DNA from 3 places in the Psychrobacillus sp. FSL H8-0487 genome. Region 1 is predicted to be linked to each of the others. Evidence: a T-box and tRNA genes for the amino acid it is inferred to sense, from the RefSeq annotation. Region 1 holds a T-box; the other regions hold tRNA genes.

Region 1 (2,254 bases):
GAACAATCGAAGTAACTTTAGTAGCAACACTCATCATATCGTATCCAACAAATTCACTTTCATCATGTAAATTGCTAAACACTTCCGACTGTACCTGCATAGAATCTACATTTTGACGTGCTGCACGAGCTCGAGAACGTTGTGCTTCCATTTCTGATTTGAAGCCTTCGTGGTCGACGGTCATATTCGCCTCTTCTGCATATTCTTCCGTTAATTCAATTGGGAAACCGTACGTGTCGTATAGAGTGAAAGTAGTGGTTCCTGGGATGTAAGATTCCCCTTTTGATTGCTGTTCCTCGATAACCTTTTCCAATATAGCTAGGCCATCATGAAGTGTTTCATGGAATCTTTCTTCTTCATTTTTCATAACACGCATGATGAAATCTTGTTTTTCTGTTACTTCTGGGTAGAAGTCTTGCATAATTTCTCCAACTACTGGAACGAGCTCATGTAGGAATGGTTTTTCAATCCCTAATTGTTTCGCGAAACGAACTGCTCTACGAAGTAATCTTCTAAGGACATAACCTCTACCTTCATTGGATGGTAATGCACCGTCACCAATAGCAAAAGCTACTGTACGAACATGGTCAGCAATTACTTTGAATGCCGTATCATCCACATCATTTGCACGATATGACTTCCCAGAAATGTGTTCAGTTTGACGGATAATTGGCATAAACAAATCAGTATCAAAATTTGTTGGCACATCTTGTACTACGCTTGTAATACGCTCTAGGCCCATACCAGTATCAATATTTTGTTTTGGTAAAGGAGTATACGTATTATCTGGATTGTGATTGAATTCAGAGAACACTAAATTCCAAATCTCTAAATACCGGTCGTTCTCTCCACCTGGATATAATTCAGGATCGTTTAGGTCATTACCATAGCTTTCTCCACGATCATAGAAAATCTCTGAGTTCGGACCACTTGGACCTTCCCCAATATCCCAGAAGTTCCCTTCCAAACGAATAAGTCTCTCTTCCGGAATTCCAATTTCATCCTTCCAAATATTATATGCTTCTTCGTCCTCGGGATGAATCGTAATAGATAATTTTTCTGGTTCAAATGCCATCCACTTTGCATCCGTTAAAAACTCCCATGCATACTGGATCGCTTCTTTTTTAAAGTAGTCTCCAATAGAAAAGTTGCCTAGCATTTCAAAGAAAGTATGATGTCTTGCTGTCTTCCCAACGTTTTCAATATCATTTGTACGAATAGACTTTTGCGCATTTGTAATACGTGGATTTTCAGGTACTACACGTCCATCAAAATACTTTTTAAGTGTTGCTACACCACTATTTATCCATAGTAATGACGGGTCATTGATTGGTACAAGTGGAGCTGATGGTTCCTGGGAATGTCCTTTTTCGATAAAAAAGTCTAAATACATTTGTCTAATTTGAGCACCTGTTAATTGTTTCATGTTTAGTTCCTCCTAATAATTTGTATTCTTCGACCGCGAGTAATCCCAATCACTTCACAAGTGATATCTAAAAACCAAAACAATAAAAAAAAGCCCTCATCCCTAAAAAAGGGACGAAAGCTATTGTTTCGCGGTACCACCCTAGTTACACAGTAGATAATTCTACTTATGTCTCTCAAGAAGCCTTAACGCGGCCATACGACAGGTTTTAACTGCACTCAGGAGTAGCTTTCCTATTTGTTAGGTCAGTGAATTCTTTCAGCCAAGGAATCCATTTCTAGTCAGATAACAATTAGTACTTTCTCCGTCAACATTTTACTATATGCAATTGATTATAAAAAACAAATGGGCTTGTGTCAATTGTCTGTGTCCATAAATTGATACGGAGTGACACCATTCATCCCTATTAGAGGGTCAACTACATGATAATTCTCTGCAGTTAAATAGGTCAAATCTGTTTGATTCGCTCTAGTTTCAGTATCACTTTTTAACTCTTTCTCTTCTGCGGGTTCTGCTTCTTCTGTATGCGTTAAACGATCTTTTAATGTAGTCAATCGCTGAAGATCATCCGTTCGCTCTACTCCAAACTTAAATACTTCGGGGTCCCCACAAAGAATGAGAAAGTTTTTAGCGCGCGTAATCCCTGTATACAGTAAATTTCGTCTTAACATTTTCATATAGCTTCTCGTGATAGGCATAATAACCGTTTGAAATTCACTACCTTGTGACTTATGAACGGAGCAGCAATAAGCAAGTGTCAGCTGATTTAAATCATTTTTTTCATAGGTTACTTCATTACCATCAAATGACACAATTAGCATCTCTTTT
Region 2 (2,254 bases), 2.2 Mb from region 1:
CACGAGCTGACGACAACCATGCACCACCTGTCACCGCTGTCCCCGAAGGGAAAAGCCTATCTCTAGGCCGGTCAGCGGGATGTCAAGACCTGGTAAGGTTCTTCGCGTTGCTTCGAATTAAACCACATGCTCCACCGCTTGTGCGGGCCCCCGTCAATTCCTTTGAGTTTCAGTCTTGCGACCGTACTCCCCAGGCGGAGTGCTTAATGCGTTAGCTGCAGCACTAAGGGGCGGAAACCCCCTAACACTTAGCACTCATCGTTTACGGCGTGGACTACCAGGGTATCTAATCCTGTTTGCTCCCCACGCTTTCGCGCCTCAGCGTCAGTTACAGACCAGAAAGCCGCCTTCGCCACTGGTGTTCCTCCAAATCTCTACGCATTTCACCGCTACACTTGGAATTCCGCTTTCCTCTTCTGTACTCAAGTCCCCCAGTTTCCAATGACCTTCCACGGTTGAGCCGTGGGATTTCACATCAGACTTAAAGGACCGCCTGCGCGCGCTTTACGCCCAATAATTCCGGACAACGCTTGCCACCTACGTATTACCGCGGCTGCTGGCACGTAGTTAGCCGTGGCTTTCTAATGAGGTACCGTCAAGGTACGAGCAGTTACTCTCATACTTGTTCTTCCCTCACAACAGAGTTTTACGATCCGAAAACCTTCTTCACTCACGCGGCATTGCTCCATCAGACTTTCGTCCATTGTGGAAGATTCCCTACTGCTGCCTCCCGTAGGAGTCTGGGCCGTGTCTCAGTCCCAGTGTGGCCGATCACCCTCTCAGGTCGGCTACGCATCGTCGCCTTGGTGAGCCGTTACCTCACCAACTAGCTAATGCGCCGCGGGCCCATCCTGTAGTGACAGCCGAAACCGTCTTTTAACATCTCCCCATGAGAGGAAATGGATTATTCGGTATTAGCCCCGGTTTCCCGGAGTTATCCCAATCTACAGGGCAGGTTGCCCACGTGTTACTCACCCGTCCGCCGCTAAATCAGAAGAAGCAAGCTTCTTCGTCATTCGCTCGACTTGCATGTATTAGGCATGCCGCCAGCGTTCGTCCTGAGCCAGGATCAAACTCTCCATAATAGTTCACTTCCAGTATGCAGAGCACATTGAAAGCGAACAAATTAGAACTAGTTTAAAAGCTCATTTTGTTTTGCTGGCATCATCATTAAATGATGTCCAAAATTGTTTTGCTATCATCCTAACAAGTTAGTTGAAAGCTATGTTTCTTAACGTTTTGCATGTTCAGTTTTCAATGTTCATGGTGGAGCCTAGCGGGATCGAACCGCTGACCTCCTGCGTGCAAGGCAGGCGCTCTCCCAGCTGAGCTAAGGCCCCGAAAATAATAACTGGTCGGGAAGACAGGATTCGAACCTGCGACCCCTTGGTCCCAAACCAAGTGCTCTACCAAGCTGAGCTACTTCCCGTTATATGGTGCGCTCGGCAGGACTCGAACCTGCAACCTCTTGATTCGTAGTCAAGTGCTCTATCCAATTGAGCTACGAGCGCAATGTTTCAAAAAAGTGGTGCCGAGGACCGGAATCGAACCGGTACGGTAGTCACCTACCGCAGGATTTTAAGTCCTGTGCGTCTGCCAGTTCCGCCACCCCGGCACTTTAGTGAATCTTTGGAGCGGAAGACGAGGTTCGAACTCGCGACCCCCACCTTGGCAAGGTGGTGTTCTACCACTGAACTACTTCCGCTCGGTTATTAAATTAAATGGTGCGGGTGAAGGGAGTCGAACCCCCACGCCTTGCGGCGCTAGATCCTAAGTCTAGTGCGTCTGCCAGTTCCGCCACACCCGCAAAAAATATAATTCACTATAAAAAGTGATGAGCCATGTAGGATTCGAACCTACGACCCTCTGATTAAAAGTCAGATGCTCTACCAACTGAGCTAATGGCTCGAAAAAAGTGGTGCCGGAGAAAGGACTTGAACCCTCAACCTACTGATTACAAGTCAGTTGCTCTACCAGTTGAGCTACTCCGGCAGGAGTAAATATATGGTGGAGGATGACGGGCTCGAACCGCCGACCCTCTGCTTGTAAGGCAGATGCTCTCCCAGCTGAGCTAATCCTCCATGGGATATATAATTTTATTGCAAGCCCAGCGACGTCCTACTCTCACAGGGGGAAACCCCCAACTACCATCGGCGCTGAAGAGCTTAACTTCCGTGTTCGGTATGGGAACGGGTGTGACCTCTTCGCTATCGTCACTAGACTTGAATACTTTTGAAAGACATCTTTTATTATA
Region 3 (2,254 bases), 1.3 Mb from region 1:
CGCCAAGGACTATTGGAAAATTGCCTTCCCCAATAATATTGTGAACTCGGTTAGCAAGTATTGTATTAGCTGCCACCACTTCTTCTAGATTACGTAATTTCGTATTTTGAGATGTCTCTCTTCTACCTATTGCAATGTCCCCTACATCATCTACAGAGTGACCAAGCTCTTGAAGTCTCTCCACTACCCCAGCATATCGTATAGCACTCGGTCCCATATCGACACCTCGTCTATTTTGCCCTAGATCCATTGGGACCCCGATAATTGATATATTTAATTTATTCATAATTTTATGCCCCCTTTAGTTCTTACATCTATTGTAAATGCTAGAGGGTGTTTGGCTCAACCAAGCATAATTACGAATATTTATTCATTAATTGAACTAGCTTGTATTTCACTTCCGACCATTCGCTATCTGTAATAGAGTAGACAACCGCATTTCGAACAAAACCATTAGATCGTATCCGTTCATTTCGCAGTATACCCTCTTTTACACCGCCAATTCGTTCAATTGCCCTTTGAGAAGATACATTTAACTCATCTGTTTTAAACTGAACACGAATTGTCCCCATTTGCTCAAAGCAATACTTTAACAATAAATATTTACACGTCGTATTTACGTGTGTACGCTGATACTGTTTCCCATAGTAAGTAGAGCCTATCTCGCAACTATAATTTGTCTGGTCTATTCCATAAATACGAGTGGTACCCATAATTTCTTTTGTTTCTGTATTTTCTACTACAAATGCAAGAGCTGTCCCCTCAACATTCATTTGGTGAATACCAACTGCCAACCACTTTTCTAGCTGTTGCTTGTTTTCTATTTTATTTAACATAAATTCAAAAATTTTGGGTTCATACAGTTCCCACAATGCTCCACTATCTGAAGTTAGTAATGGACGTAAGGTTACATCCCCATAGGTTAGTGTCTCAGTCAAATTGTACACCTCGCTTTTTATTTCATCATAAAGGAAAATGCACTATATTGAAAAGTATTTTCACCCATAAAAAAACTCTCTCAACTTTAGGTTGAAAGAGTTTTACTATATTTATGGAGCCTAGCGGGATCGAACCGCTGACCTCCTGCGTGCAAGGCAGGCGCTCTCCCAGCTGAGCTAAGGCCCCAATACTATTTGAAAAAGTTGGCTGGGGTACCTGGATTCGAACCAGGGCATGATGGAATCAAAATCCATTGCCTTACCGCTTGGCTATACCCCATTAAACTGGTGGAGGGGGACGGATTCGAACCGCCGAACCCTAAGGAGCGGATTTACAGTCCGCCGCGTTTAGCCACTTCGCTACCCCTCCAAAGCTAAATTTAAATATTATGGTGGAGGATGACGGGCTCGAACCGCCGACCCTCTGCTTGTAAGGCAGATGCTCTCCCAGCTGAGCTAATCCTCCTGGGTTTTATAAAATCTAGTACGTTATAGCATTCCATCTGGAAAAACTATTATACATTCTGTTGAAAGTATTTTCTTATTTAAATGAAAACCAGACAAGAACTATAATATCATATATCTGACATTAGGACAAGTTTTTTCCTTAAAATAAATTAATGAGAAGCTTCCAACCGGATTTGAACCGGTGACCTCTTCCTTACCATGGAAGCACTCTACCTACTGAGCTATGGAAGCAAAACAAAAAAATGGCTCCGAAGGTAGGACTCGAACCTACGACCAATCGATTAACAGTCGATTGCTCTACCACTGAGCTACTTCGGAACGTTTAATTATTTTAAAGTACAAGTATAATTATAGCAACTCTATTTAAAATTTCAAGCCTGTATTAAAAGTATATTTCAACAACTTATGTTACTCTAAAATATATCTTTGACTAGCATATATTTAGATTTTTTTTATGTTAATAAAACAGGAATTTATAAATTTTAATCGTTTGTATTCACTAATAGCTACTTAAGAAAAGCACGAAAAGTCGTTGCCGACTCTATCAATAACGTTTTTTGCACGCAGCATTAAAGTCTTCGTAAGCGACACTCGCTCGCTTCTCACGTATACCTACGCTTCTAGCCCTCTCTATTTTCTCAGTAACTGCCTGCAGCTTATTTTAATTCTGTAAACACAAAGAAGTCGTTACCGATATAACTCGGTAACGACTTCTTTTTGGTGCCCAGCGACGTCCTACTCTCACAGGGGGAAACCCCCAACTACCATCGGCGCTGAAGAGCTTAACTTCCGTGTTCGGTATGGGAACGGGTGTGACCTCTTCGCCATCATCACTAGACTTATTCGGC

Evidence for each region. The T-box of region 1 lies ahead of alaS (alanine--tRNA ligase). A T-box ahead of a tRNA ligase gene usually reads a tRNA of that ligase, here a tRNA-Ala.
Region 2: it encodes a tRNA-Ala, which carries the amino acid that the T-box ahead of alaS (alanine--tRNA ligase) is inferred to sense. The anticodon was not compared.
Region 3: it encodes a tRNA-Ala, which carries the amino acid that the T-box ahead of alaS (alanine--tRNA ligase) is inferred to sense. The anticodon was not compared.

The regions. Positions count from the first base shown of each region.
Region 1 is NZ_JBBOZA010000001.1:2,318,081-2,320,334, forward strand. It holds gene alaS (alanine--tRNA ligase) at 1-1,426, opposite strand, end outside; T-box leader at 1,533-1,746, opposite strand; gene recD2 (SF1B family DNA helicase RecD2) at 1,783-2,254, opposite strand, start outside.
Region 2 is NZ_JBBOZA010000001.1:94,465-96,718, reverse strand. It holds rRNA gene MHI47_RS00495 (16S ribosomal RNA) at 1-1,085, opposite strand, end outside; tRNA gene MHI47_RS00490 (tRNA-Ala) at 1,265-1,340, opposite strand; tRNA gene MHI47_RS00485 (tRNA-Pro) at 1,353-1,429, opposite strand; tRNA gene MHI47_RS00480 (tRNA-Arg) at 1,435-1,511, opposite strand; tRNA gene MHI47_RS00475 (tRNA-Leu) at 1,527-1,615, opposite strand; tRNA gene MHI47_RS00470 (tRNA-Gly) at 1,631-1,705, opposite strand; tRNA gene MHI47_RS00465 (tRNA-Leu) at 1,723-1,807, opposite strand; tRNA gene MHI47_RS00460 (tRNA-Lys) at 1,836-1,908, opposite strand; tRNA gene MHI47_RS00455 (tRNA-Thr) at 1,917-1,992, opposite strand; tRNA gene MHI47_RS00450 (tRNA-Val) at 2,006-2,081, opposite strand; rRNA gene rrf (5S ribosomal RNA) at 2,106-2,221, opposite strand.
Region 3 is NZ_JBBOZA010000001.1:3,605,743-3,607,996, forward strand. It holds gene rocF (arginase) at 1-286, opposite strand, end outside; gene MHI47_RS18400 (GNAT family N-acetyltransferase) at 357-947, opposite strand; tRNA gene MHI47_RS18405 (tRNA-Ala) at 1,053-1,125, opposite strand; tRNA gene MHI47_RS18410 (tRNA-Gln) at 1,144-1,218, opposite strand; tRNA gene MHI47_RS18415 (tRNA-Tyr) at 1,225-1,308, opposite strand; tRNA gene MHI47_RS18420 (tRNA-Val) at 1,329-1,404, opposite strand; tRNA gene MHI47_RS18425 (tRNA-Thr) at 1,565-1,637, opposite strand; tRNA gene MHI47_RS18430 (tRNA-Asn) at 1,650-1,724, opposite strand; rRNA gene rrf (5S ribosomal RNA) at 2,129-2,244, opposite strand.